DNA from 4 places in the Actinomadura sp. NPDC000600 genome. Region 1 is predicted to be linked to each of the others. Evidence: riboswitches for the same ligand, from Rfam matches in the RefSeq annotation. Region 1 holds a riboswitch; each other region holds the start of a gene.
What was found. A riboswitch is a leader RNA that binds a small molecule or an ion and turns the genes downstream of it on or off. The one in region 1 is predicted to bind cyclic di-AMP.

Region 1 (4,504 bases):
GAATCGGGCGCAGCCCGATCGGCACCGAATAGACGGCGGCGCGCAGAACGCAGCGCAGGACGTCCGGACGCGCGTGCGCACCGGAGGACTCGGCCTCCCCCGGAGGCGCGCTCTCCTCGGGCTTGGGGGCCGTCACGGGCACGAATCCGGGCACGGAAACGGGTATGGCCGACGCGCCCCCGGGACCGGCGGCCCCGGCGGCCTCCCCGGCCCCCTGTGCCGCCGCTCCAGGGGCCTCCTGAGCGGTCGCCGCGACCACCTCGATGCCCGCGACGCGCTTGCCGAGCGTCCGGCCCCAGAGGGCGAGCTGGACCGCCTCGTAGAGCAGCATGCATCCGGCTACGGCTGTCGGAGCCACGACGTCCGCCGTGTGCCCGGACACGAGCTCGCGGACGACGAGAACGACGGGGATGCCGACGACGAGCGTGTCGACGACGCGCGCGAGGAGCCTCTGTCCGGGCTCGGCGAGCGGTGCCGCCATCGTGGCCTTAGCCCGCGTACTCGGAGTACTCGGAATCGTCATATCCGACCCGCTCGTCGATGACGAGCGTGCCGGCGAAGCGGTCATGCAGTGACTGGTGCAGGGGCTGGTCCCAGATCGCCCAGAGGTAGGCCATGAGTGCGCCCGCCCAGACAAGCACCATCCCGTACGCGGCGTAGTCCCACACCATCACCGCCAAGACGAGGAAGAAGAAGACGCCGAGCTGGTAGCCGACGTGGGTGATCCCCGCCCGCCAGACGGCCTGCGTCGTGGTGATCGGGCTGCCCGCAGGACGCGCCTGGACGACGCCAAGGCCGAGGACGCGCTTCCCCAGCGTGCGCCCCCACATGGACAACTGGACGGCCTCGTAGATGAACGGCAGCACGGACAGCACGCAGAAGAGGGTGAAGATGATGGGCCAGTTCCACACGCCCCCCTCGTCCTCGGTCTTGCTGCCGGGCTTGCCCAGACCGAAGGCACCGATCGTCACCGGAAGGACGAGGGCGAACCCGAAGACCGCGACGAGCGCGTTGTCGATGATCCGGGCGCCCGCCCGACGGTGGATCGGCGCCAGCGCCAGATCACCGCCGTCGTCGTAGGAGCCGTGGTGGTCGTAGGAGCCGTGGTCGTCATAGGCGGGCTGCTGGTTCCACTGCTGCTGCGACTGCCACTGCTGCTGGGGCTGCTGGGGCTGCTGCTGCCACTGCTGCTGGGACGACGGCTGCTGCTGCGGCTGCTGCCACTGAGGACCTTGGTACTGGGGCGGCGGGCCGTACGAACCCTGCCCCTGCTGGGGCCGATAAGGCCGCCCGCTGTGGGGGGAATCGCTCATTTGAGTCAGTCCTCCAGGCGAAGCAACATCCGGGTGTTGCCCAACGTATTCGGCTTGACCCGGTCGAGGTCCAAGAACTCTGCCACGCCTTCGTCGTAGGAGCGGAGAAGTTCCTCGTACACCTCAGGCGCCACCGGAGTCCCCAGGATCTGCTGGAAGCCGTGGCGGGCGAAGAACTCCACCTCGAAGGTAAGGCAGAACACCCTCCGCACGCCGAGTTCCCTTGCGGTCTCCAGGAGGCGGGTCACGATCCGGTGCCCGATTCCCCGTCCCCCGCACTCCTTCTCGACCGCGACCGAGCGGACCTCCGCGAGGTCCTCCCACATGACGTGGAGGGCGCCGCACCCGACGACGCGCCCAGGCGTCCCGTGCTGGATGTCCTCGGCGACCCAGAACTCCTGGACGTCCTCGTACAGCTTGACCGTCGTCTTCTTCAGCAGGCGCCGCCCCGACCCGGCGTACAGATCGACGAGCCTGCGTATCTCCTGGACGTCGGCGGTGCGGGCACGCCGGATCACGACTTCCACAAACAGGCGAGATTATCGAACGCCGCCGCTCGCCAGGGGCACCCCTCCGCGCAGGCGGCCGAACGCGCCGCCACCGCGCCGCGCCACCTGCCAATTCGCATGTTCTGGTTGGCATCCCATGCGGGTTCCGTTAGTGTCCATCGCTGACGTCGGCCGACCGCAGGACGGAGGCCGAACCGCCGAGTCCCAAGGCCGCAACCAGCGTCCTGGGAGCCGGGGACCCACTTTCGGAGCGTTTCGGGGGATCGCCCTGACGACCAACCGTGAGGGGTGAATCCGCAGCCGCGAGCGATCGCTCGCGCGCGGCCGCGGACGGGCTGCTCCGGCCCCAACCCGTCAGCTAACCCGGTAGGCGGCTGAGGAGAGGAGTATTCGTGAAGCGATCGCGGCATGCTTCCCTTTCACGCTTCTACGGGCGCGCGGCCACGGCGGTCGGCGCGCTCATCGTCGTTTCGGCCGCTCCGTACGCGCTCGTCCCGCACACGCTCGCCGTCGCGCACGCCGACCCCGACCCCTCGGCCAAGGAGCTGAGGACGAAGGCCCTCAAGCTCGCCGACCAGCTGGAGCAGCTCACCGAGCAGTACAACGGGCTGAAGGTCAGGCTCGCGCAGTCGCAGCGCGCCGCCAAGGTGGCCACGGAGAACGCCAAGCGGCAGGAGAAGACGCTCGAGACGCTCCGCCAGAAGGTCGGATCCCTCGCGGCGACGAGCTACATGCAGGGCGGCTCCGACCCCACGGTCTCCTTCGTCGCCTCCCAGGACCCGCAGTCCATCCTCGACCAGGCCGCGACCCTGCACTACTTCGCCAAGCAGGACAGCACCCAGGTGCTCGGGCTCATGCAGGCCATGCAGTCCGCGCAGCGGGCCCGCAAGTCCGCCGAGTCCCGCGCCAAGCAGGTGAAGGACCTGAAGTCGCAGCTCGAGTCGCAGCGCACGAAGGTCACCGACGCCTACGAGAAGATCCGCGGCAAGCTCGTCGACAAGGACCCGACCCAGCTCGCCAAGCTCCCGGTCGTCGGCACCGGCAAGGCCGCGCAGGCGCTCCGGTACGCGATGAGCAAGATCGGCCGCCCGTACGTGTGGGGCGCCGCCGGGCCGAGCACCTTCGACTGCTCCGGCCTCACGATGTGGGCCTACAAGCAGGTCGGCATCAACCTGCCGCACTACACCGGCAGCCAGTGGAACGCGGGAACGCACGTGTCGCGCAGCGAGCTCCAGCCCGGCGACCTCGTGTTCTTCTACTCCGACCTGCACCACATGGGCATCTACGTCGGCGGCGGCAAGATGCTGCACGCCCCGCAGACCGGAGACGTCGTGAAGATCGCCTCCATGGACGGACGCCCCTTCGCCGGCGGAGTGCGGGTCGCCTGACCGGCGGCCCGGCAGGCAACGCGTACGACGATCGATAACGCCGTGCCTCCGGACTCGTCGCGCCGACCGTGCCGGATGAGGACGGGCACGTCGATCCGGGCGGACGTGTCGGGCAGGGCGGCCCTGCCGGCCGTCGGGCCGGCTCAGGGGGCGTGCCCGGTTCGAACGCCGTCCGCGGCGGCGCCTTCTGCAGGGACCTACCTGCCAGGGCGCCGGCGCCGCCGCTGCGGGGTCGGACGGAATTCGAACGAGCCGCCATTTCTCCGGATGACGCCCGCCGTCCCCTGGCGAGCGTCGGGGGTGCAGGCTAGATGAGCTGCCTTCGGGCCGCCCACACCACGGCCTCGATAGGGGTGTTGACCTCCAGCCGGTCGCAGATCGTCCGCAGCCGGCGCCGCAAGGTCCGAGCGCTCAGTTCCAGCTTGCGCGCCGCCACATCGGCGGTGACACCGCTGGCGATCTGGGCGAGCAGTCGGATCTCCTCTTCGCTCAGCCCGAAATCGTCGGTGCCACGACGTGCGAGTGTGGCTGCTGTTTCCACTCCGTCCTCCCTCGTCCGTGGTGATGACCGCGGGGATGCAGCCGTCCGCTGCACAGGCACGGGTTGGCCTCGATCTGTACGCGCGTTGGGTTGCCGGGTCCGGACCCTTCCGGACTTAGATCATCGGGTTCCTTTGCTGTCTCACGCGCTTGGCCGGAGGTGGCCGCATGGCCGATTGCGGGGGTGTACGGGGGAACTCCGGGTGACGATTCACTCGTTGCCCTGCCGAGGGAGACGGGATGAGATCGCCAGCCATCCGCACCCGCCCCTCCCGCCGAACTCACCGGTCCTCGCAAGTGAACGAAGATCGTGAATCGTTTCAAGCTACGCTTCGGCTCGGAACGCTAGGCGGCCGGATCCGGCCCGTCAAGCGCCGGTCAAGAGCGCTACGCGCCCGTACGTTCACCATGTGTGACCGTGCATTCGGTGCCACGCCATGCAAAACTCCACTACCTGGGAAAACGCCCATGGAGCGGGACGAGGAGCGAGTTGCCACAGACCAGCATCCGTGAGGTCGCGAGGCGCGCGGGCGTCTCAGTTGGGACCGTTTCGAATGTCCTAAACCGGCCAGATCTCGTGGCCGAAGCTACCCGTGACCGTGTCCGCGCGGCGATCGAGGAGCTCGGGTTCGTCCGCAACGAGTCCGCGCGCCGGCTCCGCACGGGCCCCGAACGGACCGCGGGCGAGTTCGGCGACCAGCCGCGCCGGGCGTTCGGCGTGGTAGTGGAGGACCTCACCAACCCGTACGCGACC
Region 2 (4,504 bases), on a different contig from region 1:
TCGTGATCGCGTAGGCGGTCGCGGCGCCGGAGCGGTCGGCGACGAGGGAGCCGGACGGCCGGGTGCGCAGTTCGCCGAACCAGGGCTCGTAGTCCTCGAAGACGTGGTGCGCCATGCCGGTGCCGCGCGTCTCGGTCATGAACTCGGTGCGGAACCCGATCAGGCCGCGGGCGGGGACGAGGAACTCCATCCGGATCCAGCCCGTCCCGTGGTTGGTCATGTGCTCCATGCGGCCCTTGCGGACCGCCATCAGCTGCGTGACCGCGCCGAGGTGCTCCTCGGGGATGTCGACGGTGAGCCGCTCGACCGGCTCGTGCTTCTTGCCGTCGATCTCGCGGGTGACGACCTGCGGCTTGCCGACGGTCAGCTCGTAGCCCTCGCGGCGCATGTTCTCCACCAGGATCGCCAGGGCCAGCTCGCCGCGGCCCTGCACCTCCCAGGCGTCGGGGCGCTCGGTCGGCAGCACCCGGATCGACACGTTGCCGACCAGCTCGCGGTCGAGCCGGTCCTTGACCATCCGAGCGGTGACCTTGGTGCCCTTCTCGCGGCCCGCCATCGGCCCGGTGTTGGTGCCGACCGTCATGGAGATCGCCGGCTCGTCCACCGTGATCAGCGGCAGCGGGCGCGGGTCGTCCGGGTCGGCGATGGTGTCGCCGATCATGATCTCGGGGATGCCCGCGATCGCGATGATGTCGCCGGGCCCGGCCTCGTCCGCGGGCTTGCGGGTGAGCGCCTCCGTCATCAGCAGCTCGGTGATCTTCACCCGCTCGATGCTGCCGTCGTGCCGGCACCAGGCGACCTGCTGGCCCTTCTTGATCATGCCGGCGTGCACCCGGCACAGCGCGATCCGGCCGAGGTAGCTGGAGGCGTCCAGGTTCGTCACGTGCGCCTGGAGCGGGGCGTCCGGGTCGTAGGACGGCGCCGGGATCGTCTCGGTGATGACCTTGAACAGCGGCTCCAGGTCGTCGCTGCCGGGCATGGCGCCGTCGGCGGGCTTGTCGAGCGAGGCCCGCCCGGCGCGACCGGAGGCGTACACGATCGGGAAGTCGATCTGGTCCTCGTCGGCGTCGAGGTCCATGAACAGCTCGTAGGTCTCGTCCACGACCTCGTCGATGCGCGCGTCGGGGCGGTCGGTCTTGTTCACGACCAGGATCACCGGCAGCTTCGCGGCGAGCGCCTTGCGCAGCACGAACCGGGTCTGCGGGAGCGGGCCCTCGCTGGCGTCCACCAGCAGGACGACGCCGTCCACCATGGACAGGCCGCGCTCGACCTCGCCGCCGAAGTCGGCGTGCCCCGGGGTGTCGATGATGTTGATCGTCAGCCCGTTGTGCAGGACGGCGGTGTTCTTCGCGAGGATCGTGATCCCCTTCTCGCGCTCCAGGTCGTTGGAGTCGAGCACGCGGTCGTCGACGTCCTGGTTCTCGCGGAAGGCCCCGGACTGCCAGAGCATGGCGTCGACCAGCGTCGTCTTGCCGTGGTCGACGTGGGCGACGATCGCGACGTTACGGAGGTCGTCGCGCGTGGAGATGGGCATGCGGGTTCGCCTTGCGTGAGAGTTCGGGGATCGCCGCAGACACGCGGCAGTCCCCCATTCTACTTGGCCGTGCGTACCATCCATCCCGAGCCGTTCGTACCGCCGGTCACACCGGGCCCCGATTGGCGAACTTTGCTCGTTCTTTGTAATCTTCCCGAGATCCGGTCGTCCGGAGTCCCCTCCCCGGGACTGCGGCCGGAACGCCGAATCTCCCGAGAAGCGGGAGAACCGGGGACCCACCACCCTCGGGGTGAATCGACACGTGTCGTAGGGCGACTCCTGGCCCGAACCCGTCAGCTAACCCGGTAGGCGTGCGAGGAGAGGAGAACACCGGCTTGGTTCCGGATTCCCGTCGGCGGCGTCGCATCATGCCCACCGCCACAGCCACCCTGCTCCTGATCGGCCTGGGCGCCGCCGCGCCGAACGTCGCCCGCGCCGCGCAGCCGTCCCGGCACGCCGCCGCGCCGTCGGCGCCCAGCCCGACCCCGACGACGGAGAAGGGCCTGCGCAAGAGCCTGGACGCGCTGAACGAAGAGGCCGAGATCCTCACGGAGAAGTTCAACAAGGCCCGCGTGGAGCTCGGCAAGGCCCGCAAGGCCGAGCAGGACGCCACCAAGGAGGCCGCGCGGCTGCGCGCCCTCGCCGAGCCCGCCCGCCAGCGGCTCGGCAGCCTGGCCGCGGCCAACTACATGGCCGGCGGCCCCGACGTCCTCTTCGGCTCCGGCGCGTCCGCCGAGGGGCTGTCCGACCGCGCCTACCTCGCGCAGAGCCAGGCCACCGCCGTCCTCGCGCTGAAGAAGCAGATCGACCAGGCCGACGCCGCGCAGCGCACCGCCCAGGCCAAGAGCGCGCAGCTCAAGAAGGCCTGGGACGACGCCAAGAAGGCGCGCGACGCGGCCAAGTCCAAGGTCGGCGAGGTGATGAAGCGCCTCGACAAGCTGACCACCACCCACGCGCGCGACCCGCGCACCGGGCTCACGGCCACCGTGAAGGGCTCGGACCTGCCCGCCAAGATGGCCCGCAAGGCGCTCACCAAGCTCGGCTCCCCGTACGTGTGGGCCGCCGCCGGACCGAACAGCTTCGACTGCTCCGGCCTCGTCGTCTGGGCCTACACCCAGGTCGGCAAGCCCGGCCTCCCGCACTACACCGGCGACCTGTTCGCCATGGGCACCAAGGTCTCGCGCGGCTCGCTGCGCTCCGGCGACCTGGTCTACTTCGGCAGCAACCTCCACCACATGGGCATCTACCTCGGCGACGGCAAGTACCTGCACGCCCCCCAGACCGGCGACGTGGTCAAGATCTCCAAACTCAGCGAACGCTCCGACTTCGCCGGCGCAAACCGGATCAGCTGAGGCCCTGAGCCGCGAGGAGGTCTATGACCGGGCGGTCGCCGGGGAGCCAGTCGACGTCGTAGAGCTCGGACGGGGTGAGCCAGCGGAGTTCCAGGTGCTCCAGGGCCTGCGGTTCGCCTTCGACGATCTCGGCCGTCCAGACGCGGAGGAGGCTGCGCTCGCTCAGGCGCCAGTCGCCGCCGACGCGGCGGCCGAGGCGGACCTTCACGGCCAGTTCCTCGTGGCACTCGCGCACCAGGGCGTCCTCGTCCGACTCGCCGGGGTCGACCTTGCCGCCGGGCAGTTCCCAGCCGCCCGCCATGTGCGGCGGCTCCGCGCGCTGGGCGGCCAGCAGGCGCCCCTCCGACAGGATCGCCGCACCCACCACCACGAGATCGATCTCGACCAGCTCCTCTCCGTGCTTCTCCCTCAGACCGCGGCGCCGGTCCGTCCGGTTCCGTTGCCCCGGAGGGCGTCGACCAGTCGCGTCGCGTCGCGGACGATCTCCTCCAGGCGGTCGCCGTGCGCGCCGCGCCAGTACAGCTGACCGCAGTCGGCGCAGCGGCCGTAGACGTCGTAGTTGCGTCGCGTGCCCGCCTGCAGCTCGCGCTCGATCTCCTGCTTGTCGACCGGGACGAGCTCGCCGTTGCATGCGGTGCAGCGCGTCCACGGCCGCAGGACGGGCGCGAACCGGTCGAGCAGGTCGCGGAGCTGGTCGTCCGGGCGCGAGCCGCGGACGTAGGCGCCGAACCACAGCGCGCGGCGGCGCAGGAGGCCGCGGTCCTGGGTGAGCAGGACACGGCGCTCCTCGTTGGCCTGGACGACGAGCGCCGGGTCGTCCATGTCGTTGTGGTAGGCGGTGTCGAGGCCGAGCAGGCGCATGCGCCGGGCCAGCGTCCCGAGGTGGACGTCGAGGAGGAAGCGCGGCGCGACCTGGCCCGGGTCCAGCGTGACGGGCTGGGGGCGCGGCACCGCCGCCACGCGGACCTCGGCGCCGACCGCGGGCCGGGTGGCGGGCCCGGCGGGCTCGCCGTCGGCCGTCATCGGGCCCGCCTCGGGCAGCGGCACGCCCAGCGACTCCACGAGGTGCCCCAGCGTGGAGGTCCCGTCGTAGGGCACGCGGGCCGGGGCCGCCCGCCGGGCGGCGGGCAGGAACATCAGCAGCTCGTCGGCGACGCGGATCGTTATCTCGGACTCCACGCAGATCAGCATGCCACGTGCGGCCGACGATTCTCCTCGGCTCAGGCCGCCGTCACGCGCCCGGCGGACTCCGTCAGCGACGCCAGCAGGGCGGGGACGTCGTGGCCCGTCAGCACTCCCCCGCGCTTGACCACCCGGCCGCCGACGAGGACGGTGTCGACGTTGCGCGTGTCGGCCGCCAGCACCACGGCCGCGACGGGGTCGTGGGCCGCCGCGACGCCTAGGGTGTCGGTGCGCAGGACGAGGAGGTCGGCCTGCTTGCCCGGGGTCAGCGACCCGGTGGCGTCCGCCAGCCCGGCGGCCTCGGCTCCCTCGATCGTCGCCATCCGGAGGGCGTCGGCGGTGGTGAAGCCGAGGCCGGCGCCGTCCGGGCGGCCCCGTTCGAGGAGGTAGGCGGCGCGCATGACGCTGAACATGTCGCCGGGTCCGCAGGCGACGG
Region 3 (4,504 bases), on a different contig from region 1:
ACATCCTCCGCAACAAGCTGCGCGGGCGGGAGAAGTTCCCGCTCATCGTCGAGCTGGAACCCCTGTTCGCCTGCAACCTCGCCTGCGCCGGCTGCGGGAAGATCCAGCACCCGCACGACGTGCTGAAGAAGCGCATGCCGGTCGAGCAGGCCCTCGCCGCCATCGAGGAGTGCGGCGCGCCGATGGTCTCCATCGCGGGCGGCGAGCCGCTCATGCACCCGCAGATCGACGAGCTGGTGAACGAGCTCGTCCGGCGCAAGAAGTTCGTGTTCCTGTGCACGAACGCGCTGCTCATCCCGCGGAAGATCGACAAGTTCACGCCGTCGCCCTACTTCGCGTGGGCGGTGCACATCGACGGGCTGCGCGAGCGCCACGACGAGTCCGTGTGCAAGGAGGGCGTCTTCGACGACGCGGTGGCCGCCATCAGGGAGTGCAAGCGGCGCGGGTTCCGCGTCACCACGAACACGACGATCTTCAACACGGACACGCCGCAGACCGTCATCGACGTCCTCGACTACCTCAACGACGACCTCGAGGTCGACGAGATGATGATCTCGCCCGGCTACGCGTACGACAAGGCTCCCGACCAGGACCACTTCCTCGGCGTCCAGGAGACGCGGGAGCTGTTCCGCAAGGCGTTCGGGGACGGCAACCGCAAGCGGTGGCGCTTCAACCACTCGCCCCTGTTCCTGGACTTCCTAGAGGGCAAGGTCGATTTTCCCTGCACGGCCTGGGCGATCCCGTCCTACTCGCTCTTCGGCTGGCAGCGGCCCTGCTACCTGATGTCGGACGGCTACGCCCAGACCTACCAGGAACTCCTGGACGAGACCGACTGGGACTCCTACGGGCGGGGCCGCGACTCCCGCTGCGCCAACTGCATGGCCCACTGCGGTTACGAGCCCACGGCCGTCTTCGCGACCCTCGGCTCCCTGAAGGAGTCCATGCGGGCCGTCCGCTCGGTCTGACCTGTGACCGCTCTACAACCCGCTCCGCCCGGCACCGGCGATCCGCCGATGCCGGGCGCTTCTCTTGAGCCGCCGCCTACTTGAGGGACGTCGGCCGGTACGCCTTGTACTCGTCGCCAGAGGACAGCCCGTAGGTGAGCGTCCGGTGGTCGGTGCCGTACCGCCCGCGCTGCTCGTACGCCCAGTACGAGGTGTGCTGCTTGTTCGCCCACTTCTCGAAGATGACGACGTGCCGGGTGGTGTTGCTGCCGAGGGCGTCCATGACGAGGTCGCCCTTCTTCAGCTGGGACATCTTGATGCGCTGGGTGTATCGCGACGAGGTCAGGCCGACGGTGTTGGGCCCGGGCTTGGGCAGCCCCAGCGCCATGGAGACGTAGCCCGAGCAGTCGGTGCGGTAGCCGTTGTGCGACCCGGTCTGGCTGTAGGGGACCCGCTGGGCGGTGTGCGGGTGCCAGCTCTTGGCCCGCTTGATGACCAGGGCCCGCTTGGCCGCCTTGGGATCGGCCGCCTGCTGCTGGGGAACGGCCTGCTTCTTCGCGGAGACCGGCTTCGACTCGACCTTCGTCGAGGACCGGCTCTTCGTCGCCTCGGCCTTCGTCGGCGCCTTGAACTCCTTCTGGAACTGGGCCGCGGCCCGGGCCTGCCTCCGCTCTCCGACCTGCGTCCGCCGCTCGGCCAGCAGCTGCGCGGTCTGCTGCTGGGGGACGGTCTGGGCTGCGGCGGCCGTCTCGATGGTCGCGTGCTGCAAGGTCGTCGGCAGTGCCGCCGTCACGCCGAAGGTGGCGAGACCCGTCATCGTGCCGATGGCCCAGGGGGCGAGCCTTAGACGGCGCGACTGCTTGCTGTGCTTGCCTTTCAAGGGGGCTCCTTGCTTCCAAGTGCCGCCTACCGGGTTAGCTGACGGGTTCGGGCGTGGAAGTCGCCCTACGGCCTGGGCAGGCCGATTCACCCCGGTGCGAGGTGGGTCCCCGGCTCCGCGCGACGGCGGACTCGGCGGGTGCCGCTGAGGGAGAAGCGGCGCTGACGATGTGAGGCCCGATCGATGGACCGTCTCGGGGCCTTGTTCCGCGGGGAGGGCACCCCGCCCACGTAAGTGGGACAAAACGCCTGGAGAGCGTCTTGGAGCGGCAAACCTACAGAAATCACCAAGGGATGGCAAGCTTCCCGCGATCAAACCCGCAGCTCAGCGCCCCGGTGGGCGATCCCGAGGTGCTCTGAGTCCCTCCCTCTCCAAGGCCGTACGCGATCCCGCTCCACCTCTAGACGGAGGAGAAACCTCCAGTTAATATCTGGAGGAGAACCCTTCACTTAAAGGGAGGTGGGTTCCATGACCGCCATCACGTCGCGCACCGCGTCCGGCCCGTCCGCGGGCGTCCCGAACCGCCGCTGGGCCGCGCTGGTCGTCATCGCCGTCGCGCAGCTGATGATCGCGCTCGACGCCACGATCGTGAACATCGCGCTGCCCACGGCCCAGCACGCGCTCGGCTTCGGCGACACCGACCGGCAGTGGGTGATCACCGCCTACACCCTGTCCTTCGCCGGGCTGCTCCTGCTCGGCGGCCGGATCGCCGATCTGGTCGGGCGGCGCCGCAGCTTCCTGGCCGGGCTGGCCGGGTTCGCGGTCGCCTCGATGATCGCCGGCGCCGCGCCCGGCTTCGGCGTCCTCGTGGTCGGGCGCGCCCTGCAGGGGGCGTTCGCCGCGCTGCTCGCGCCCACCGCCCTGTCCCTGCTGGCCGTGACGTTCACCGAACCGAAGGAGCGCGCGAAGGCGTTCGGCGTGTACGGCGCCGTGGCGAGCAGCGGCGCGGCCGTCGGGCTGCTGCTCGGCGGCGCGCTGACCCAGTACGCCGACTGGCGCTGGTGCCTCTACGTCAACGTGGCGATCGCCGCGGCCGCGTCCGTGGCGGGACGCATCGTCCTTCCGGCCCCGCCGAGCTTCCCCGGGGCGCGCGTCGACTGGATCTCCGCCGTCCTCGTCACCGGCGGCCTGGCGGCCGTCGTGTACGGCGCCGGGCAGGCCGCCCCGCACGGCTGGGACGCGTGGCAGACCACCGCGCCGCTCGCGACCGGCGCCCTGGCGCTCGCGCTGTTCATCGCGCGCCAGGCCAGGCACGACGCACCGCTGCTGCCGCTGCGCATCCTCGCGGACCGCGGCCGGGCAGGCGCCTACCTCGCCGTGGCCACCGCGGTCGTCGGCGCCTTCGGGATCTTCCTGACGCTCACCTACTACCTGCAGGTGGTCGCGCACTTCTCCCCGATGCGCACGGGCCTGGCGTTCCTGCCGCTCGCCTTCGCCAACTCGGTCAGCGGGTACCTGGTCGGCGCCCTGCTCACCCGGCGCGTGCCCGCCCGCCTGCTGATCGGCGGCGGCCTGCTCATCGCCGCGGCCGGCCTGGCCGTCCTGACCCGGCTCGACCCGGGCAGCGGCTACGCCGCCTCGGTCGTCCCCGTCGAGATCCTGCTCGGGATCGGCATGGGCGCCGTGTTCCCGCCGGCCTTCTCGCTGGCGACCGCCGGCGTCTCCCCGCGCGAGGCCGGGGTCGCCGCCGCCGTCGTCAACGCCGCGTCCCAGATGGGCGGGTCGGTCGGAACCGCCGTCGTCAACACCGTCGCGATCGGCGCGACGGCCGGCTACCTGCGCGAGCACGGCCCGGCCGCCTCCCGGGTGAGCGCCCTCGTCCACGGCTACACCACCGCGGCGACCGTCTCGGCCCTCGCCCTGGCCACCGTGGCCGTCCTGGTGACCCTCCTGATCCGCACCCCACCCCAGCCGGACACCCCCGCCCACTGACGCCCGGCCACCCAGAGCGCCCCCGTCGAAAGGGGCGCTCAAGGCGTGCGGACCCGGCGTGTCAGGTGACCCAGGAGGGGACGATCTGGGCCAGCCGCTTCGGGTCGGAGAGCGTCCGGATCGTGGTGATTCGGCCGTCCTCGACGGTGAAGGCCATCAGGAGGAACGGGCGGCCGCCCATGGTGATGAGAACGCCGGGGACGCCGTCGACCAGTGCCGGGTGGCCCTTCGCGTCCCGGCGGGCCCCGACGGTGGCCTGGGCGGCGACCTCGTCCGCGCCCCGGACGACGCTCGGGCCCCTGTGCAGCTCGACCTCAGGCGCGAGGAGGGTGAGGAGGCCCGCGAGGTCGCCCCGGCCGGCGGCCGCCAGGAAGGCGTCGACGACCCCGCGTGCCGCCGAGTGGGCGTCGGCGGTGGGCGCGCCGAGCCGGATCCGTCCCCGGGCCCTGCTGGCGAGCATCTTGGCGGCGGCGGTGCTCCGGCCGAGGACGGCCGCGACCGCGTCGAACGGCATCTCGAAGACGTCGTGCAGCACGAACGAGACCCGCTCCGCCGGAGTGAGAGCGTCCATGACGACGTACAGGGCGAGGCCGACCGAGTCGGCGAGCACGGCCTCCGCCTCGGGGTCGGGGCCGAGGTCGCCCAAGGCGGTCCAGAGCTCAGGCTCCAGTGGCTGCTCGCCGCGGACTCCGCGCCGGCGCAGGATGTCGAGGCAGATCCGTCCGGTCACCGTGGTGAGCCAGCCGCG
Region 4 (4,504 bases), on a different contig from region 1:
GCCGCTCCTAGGGCGGGCCCGCCCATAAGGCGGCCATAAGGCTCTCATAAGGCAAGCCTCGCGGTCCGTGATCATCACGTCACGAAAAGTGGATGATGTCCGCAGATGTCAATCAAAGAGTGATGAATCGGTTGTGACGGCTGTTGCCCCTCGCTAATGTCGTCCGCTGACGTCGTTGGACGAGAGGGGCGAAACCGACCGTGGCCAATGATCACATCGGGGCACCGGCGCAGCGGCCTGCCCGCAGGGCGGGTTCCGCGGGCAGAGGCGTCTCCCGTCGCCTGGCGGCCGTCGCCGGCCTGACCGTGGCGGTCTCCCTGACCTGCTCCCCGGTGGTGGCGCACGCCGAGCCCAAGCCGACCCGGGCGCAGGCCCAGAAGAAGCTCGACAAGCTCAACGAGCAGATGGACCAGAAGGTCGAGCAGTTCAACCAGAACCGCGAGAAGCTCAAGGTCGCCAAGAAGAAGTTCGACTCCGCGACCAAGGCGAGCAAGCAGGAGCAGGCAAGCTTCGAGGAGCAGCGGTCCAAGATCGCTCAGATGGCGGCCACCGCGTACAAGAACGGTGACTCGGCCGACGTCACCGGCTTCGTCGGCAGCAAGGACCCGCAGTCGATCCTCGACCAGGCGGCCGTCTTCTCGCACCTGTCGCACGAGCGCAGCTCCCAGCTCACCCAGTTCCTTGCGACGGCCCAGCGGCTCCGCCGCGAGCAGGCCCAGGCGAAGTCCGCCTACGACGAGGTGAAGTCCAAGCAGGACGAGCTGAAGAAGCAGAAGCAGGAGCTCGACAAGCAGGTCCAGAAGCAGAAGGCGCTCGTGCGCCGGCTCGGCGGCGGCACGCCGTCGCGCCCGGGCGGCGGCGGTGGCACCGGCGGCACCTACAACGGCCCGGCCAGCGGTCCGGCCCGCGCGGCGCTCGACTTCGCCTACGCCCAGCTCGGCAAGCCCTACTCCTACGGCGCCGAGGGCCCGGGCTCCTACGACTGCTCCGGCCTGACCATGAAGGCCTGGGCCGCCGCGGGCGTCGGCATCACCCGCACCACCAACTCCCAGTACGCCGCGACCAAGCGGGTGGCCAAGAGCAACCTGCAGCCCGGCGACCTGGTCTTCTTCAGCAACCTCGGCCACGTCGGCATGTACGTGGGCGGCGGCAAGATGATCCACGCCCCGCACACCGGCGACGTCGTCAAGATCAGCGACATCACCTCCGGCTACTACCTGAGCAACTACTACGGCGCCGGACGCCCCTGACGCACCGCCCTGACACCCCCGCGGCGCGGGTGTGACGGGGCCCTCATCGACAACGGACCGGGCTTGACCTGGTCCGTTGTTGATTTTGGGGGGGTTTGCCTTCTCTTGGGGCTTTGGTACCTTGTCACCACTCACGGCGCCCTCCAGACGCCGTGGACCCGCGGCGCCCCCCAGGCGCCCCGGTCCCACGCGGAGCATCCAGCACCCGCGTGACGGCGGCGCGAGCCACGCGCCGCACCCCCGGGCGGCACGCCCCACGTGCCGTCCCGCGGCGCCCGCAGGCGCCGCACGGTCTCGACGCAGACCAGGCCTACCCCCGCCCCACCGTGCGCACGCTTGCCGCGTGCATGGCGCCGAGCGTGCTGCCGCAGTGGCCTACACGGGGCAGGCCCCGGACGGCCCCGGAGACGGGGCGCCGTCCGCACACAACATCAGGCGCCGCTCTTTCGCACGCGGGAGACAGGTCCCGCGCAGGGCCCCATATCGCCCCCAGGATCGCAGCGGCAGCGCCGAATCCGCCGAAGAGCGGAACCGGGGACCCATATCCGCCGGAGTCCGGAGAGTCTTTCCGGACGGGCATTCCGGCACCCGGGGTGAATCGGCGCGTCTCTCCCGGGGCACCGGCGAGAGCCGCCGTAGGGCCACTTCCACGCCCGAACCCGTCAGCTAACCCGGTAGGCGTCTGGAAGAGAAGGAGAGAATCCCGCAGCGGTACCTGGGGCGTGGCCGCCACGCGACCACGCCCCGGCCCCCCCTTTCGCTCCGCAGGCACCCCCCGCCGCCGGAGCTCCCCCAATCCGAACCGGTGTGCCCGCCCCCGGGCACGCCACCGCCGAATCCGCGGACCGCCGTGCCCCGCATGCGCGTCCGACGCGGAACCGGGGACCCACTGTGTCCTTTTCGGGGTGAATCGGCCTGCCTTCGCGGCCGTAGGGCGGCTTCCACGCCCGAACCCGTCAGCTAACCCGGTAGGCGCCATGGAAGCCGAGGAGACCCCCGTGCCACGCGCGCACCGCAAGAAGGCCCCGGGCAAGCACCGGAAGCCGCACCCCCTTTCCATCACGTGGCGGACGACCGGCGGCGTCGTCGTCGGCGCCGCCGTGCTCGGCACCGCCGCCGCCACGGCGCAGGCGTCGGTCCTGCCGTTCGGCTCCGCCCCGGTGAGGTCCGCCGCCGCGGCCGACCTGGCCCCCGGCCTGGCGGCGCACGGCGACCCGTCCAGGCGCAAGTCCGAGGGCGAGCCCAGGATCCGCGCCTCGAAGACCCCCAAGAAGACCCGGCCCGAGCGGCCGTCGGCCGTGTCGTCCGGCAGGCCCTCCGCCAGAGCGGCCGGGAAGTCGCGGCCCACCGCCGCGCAGGCCATCAGGCTCGCCCGCTCGCAGGTGGGCGTCGAGGAGGACGGCGGCGGCGAGACCAAGTTCCAGGAGTGGTACATGTCCACGTCCCGCGCGCGGGAGACGCTCGCGCGCGACGGCGGGTCCCTCGACGGCTACAGCGACGCGAACTGGTGCGACATGTTCGTCTCCTGGGTCGGCGAGCAGATCGGCTTCGGCGACCAGGTCGGCAGCGACGCCTGGACGGTCGCGCACGCCCGCTGGTTCCAGGAGCACGGGCGCTGGGGCACCGAGCCGAGGCCCGGCGCGATCGTCTTCTACGCGTGGGACGGCGGCAAGTCCTTCGACGACATCCGGCACGTCGGCCTGGTCGTCGAGGAGATCGACGACGGCACGATCGAGGCCGTCGAGGGCAACACCGACAACGCCGTCCGCGTAAAGGAACGTTCCACAGACGACGTCGTCGGCTACGGCTACCCGGACTACCGGTCGTGATGCCGCCCCTCGCCCCGCGTCCTGCATAGGATCGCGCCCATGGAGGAAGGCCCCGGGCAGGACGCCACCGTCACGCGGCGCAGGGTCCTCGCCCTGGGCGCGGGCGGGGCCGCCGCCCTGCTCGCCGGAGGCGCCGGCCTGGTCGGCTCGCGCTCCGGCGGCGGGGCGCCCGGCGCCGGCGGCGCCGGCGCCGCCACCTCGCGGGTCGCCGGGACGTTCAGCCCGGAGACGGCCGCCGCCGTCCTCGCCAACCGCGCGCGCGCCGTCCGCGACGGCGACCGCATGGCCTTCCTCGCCAGCGTGGGCGACGCCCCCGCCGCCTTCCGGGACGCCCAGGCCCTCATGTACGGCAACCTCCGGAAACTCCCCCTGGAGAACTGGCGGGAGCGCATCGTCAACACCGAGGCCATGGACGGCGGCAACGCCGTCGTCCGGATCGAGGTGCGCTACAGGCTGCGCGGCTTCGACAGGAGCGACGTGGCCCGCACCCGCTACCTCACGCTGGCCCCGCGCGGCGGGACGTGGACGGTCGTCGGGGACGGGACGTCCCGCGGCCTCACCGACGACGCCGACATCTGGGACAGCGGCCCCCTGACGGCGGTCAGGGGGCGAGCCGGACTCGTCATCGGCGACGGCACCGGCCTCGACCGCATCGCCGCGCGGCTGGACGCGGCCGTCCCGGTCGTCACCTCCGTGGTCGGCAAGGGGTGGGCGCAGCGGGTCGTCGCGCTCGTCCCCGCCGACGCCTCCCTCGCCTCCGCGCTCGCCGGCCCCGGGCAGAGCCTCGGCCAGATCGCCGCGCTCGCCACCATCGCCCCCGGGGACGGCCGCGGCGAGGACCGCGTCATCATCTCCCCCGGCACCTTCGGCCGCCTCAACGAGCTCGGCCGCAACGTCGTCCTCACGCACGAGCTGACCCACGTCGCCACCGGCGGCGCCCGCGACCGGCGCACCCCGCTGTGGCTGATCGAGGGCTTCGCGGACTACGTCGGCTACCGGCGCGTCAAGATCAGTACCCGGTCGGCGGCGGGCGAGCTGCGCCGCGAGGTCTCCGCCGGGCGGGCGCCGTCCGCGCTCCCCGCGGCCGACGCGTTCGCCGGCGGCTCCCCGCGCCTCTCCCAGGCCTACCAGGAGGCCTGGCTCGCCTGCCGGATGGTCGCCGACCGGTACGGTGAGGCGGCGCTCGTCCGGCTCTACCGGGCCGCCGGGCGCGCCCCGGAGGCCGCGGCGCTGCGCGACGTGCTGGGCCTCACGCGGGAGCGCTTCACCGCACTTTGGCGCGACTACGTGAAAGAGGAGCTCGCATGAGCGAGGCGGAGACGGACGAGGGCAGCGCCGAGGGCACCGCCGGCGGAAGGCCGGGCGGCGCCCCCGGCGCCCCGGCACGGCGGCCCCGGGTCGCCGCCGCCGTCACGGCCGCCGTTC

Region 2: another riboswitch for cyclic di-AMP. It lies ahead of ABWI07_RS07285 (C40 family peptidase); the one in region 1 lies ahead of ABWI07_RS15385 (C40 family peptidase).
Region 3: another riboswitch for cyclic di-AMP. It lies ahead of ABWI07_RS01125 (NlpC/P60 family protein); the one in region 1 lies ahead of ABWI07_RS15385 (C40 family peptidase).
Region 4: another riboswitch for cyclic di-AMP. It lies ahead of ABWI07_RS35640 (CHAP domain-containing protein); the one in region 1 lies ahead of ABWI07_RS15385 (C40 family peptidase).

What each region holds. Positions count from the first base shown of each region.
Region 1 is NZ_JBEUPD010000009.1:36,836-41,339, forward strand. It holds gene ABWI07_RS15370 (RDD family protein) at 1-481, opposite strand, end outside; gene ABWI07_RS15375 (RDD family protein) at 489-1,313, opposite strand; gene ABWI07_RS15380 (amino-acid N-acetyltransferase) at 1,319-1,840, opposite strand; cyclic di-AMP (ydaO/yuaA leader) riboswitch at 2,021-2,211, shown strand; gene ABWI07_RS15385 (C40 family peptidase) at 2,215-3,210, shown strand; gene ABWI07_RS15390 (transcriptional regulator) at 3,518-3,751, opposite strand; gene ABWI07_RS15395 (LacI family DNA-binding transcriptional regulator) at 4,178-4,504, shown strand, end outside.
Region 2 is NZ_JBEUPD010000004.1:4,302-8,805, forward strand. It holds gene typA (translational GTPase TypA) at 1-1,534, opposite strand, end outside; cyclic di-AMP (ydaO/yuaA leader) riboswitch at 1,726-1,862, shown strand; gene ABWI07_RS07285 (C40 family peptidase) at 1,903-2,886, shown strand; gene ABWI07_RS07290 ((deoxy)nucleoside triphosphate pyrophosphohydrolase) at 2,879-3,265, opposite strand; gene ABWI07_RS07295 (Mut7-C RNAse domain-containing protein) at 3,295-4,077, opposite strand; gene ABWI07_RS07300 (amidohydrolase family protein) at 4,107-4,504, opposite strand, start outside.
Region 3 is NZ_JBEUPD010000001.1:258,062-262,565, forward strand. It holds gene hpnH (adenosyl-hopene transferase HpnH) at 1-965, shown strand, start outside; gene ABWI07_RS01125 (NlpC/P60 family protein) at 1,042-1,824, opposite strand; cyclic di-AMP (ydaO/yuaA leader) riboswitch at 1,833-1,971, opposite strand; gene ABWI07_RS01130 (MFS transporter) at 2,293-3,756, shown strand; gene ABWI07_RS01135 (sigma-70 family RNA polymerase sigma factor) at 3,818-4,504, opposite strand, start outside.
Region 4 is NZ_JBEUPD010000036.1:21,503-26,006, reverse strand. It holds gene ABWI07_RS35650 (NYN domain-containing protein) at 1-11, shown strand, start outside; gene ABWI07_RS35645 (C40 family peptidase) at 201-1,250, shown strand; cyclic di-AMP (ydaO/yuaA leader) riboswitch at 1,748-1,946, shown strand; cyclic di-AMP (ydaO/yuaA leader) riboswitch at 2,071-2,241, shown strand; gene ABWI07_RS35640 (CHAP domain-containing protein) at 2,249-3,079, shown strand; gene ABWI07_RS35635 (hypothetical protein) at 3,119-4,387, shown strand; gene ABWI07_RS35630 (M48 family metallopeptidase) at 4,384-4,504, shown strand, end outside.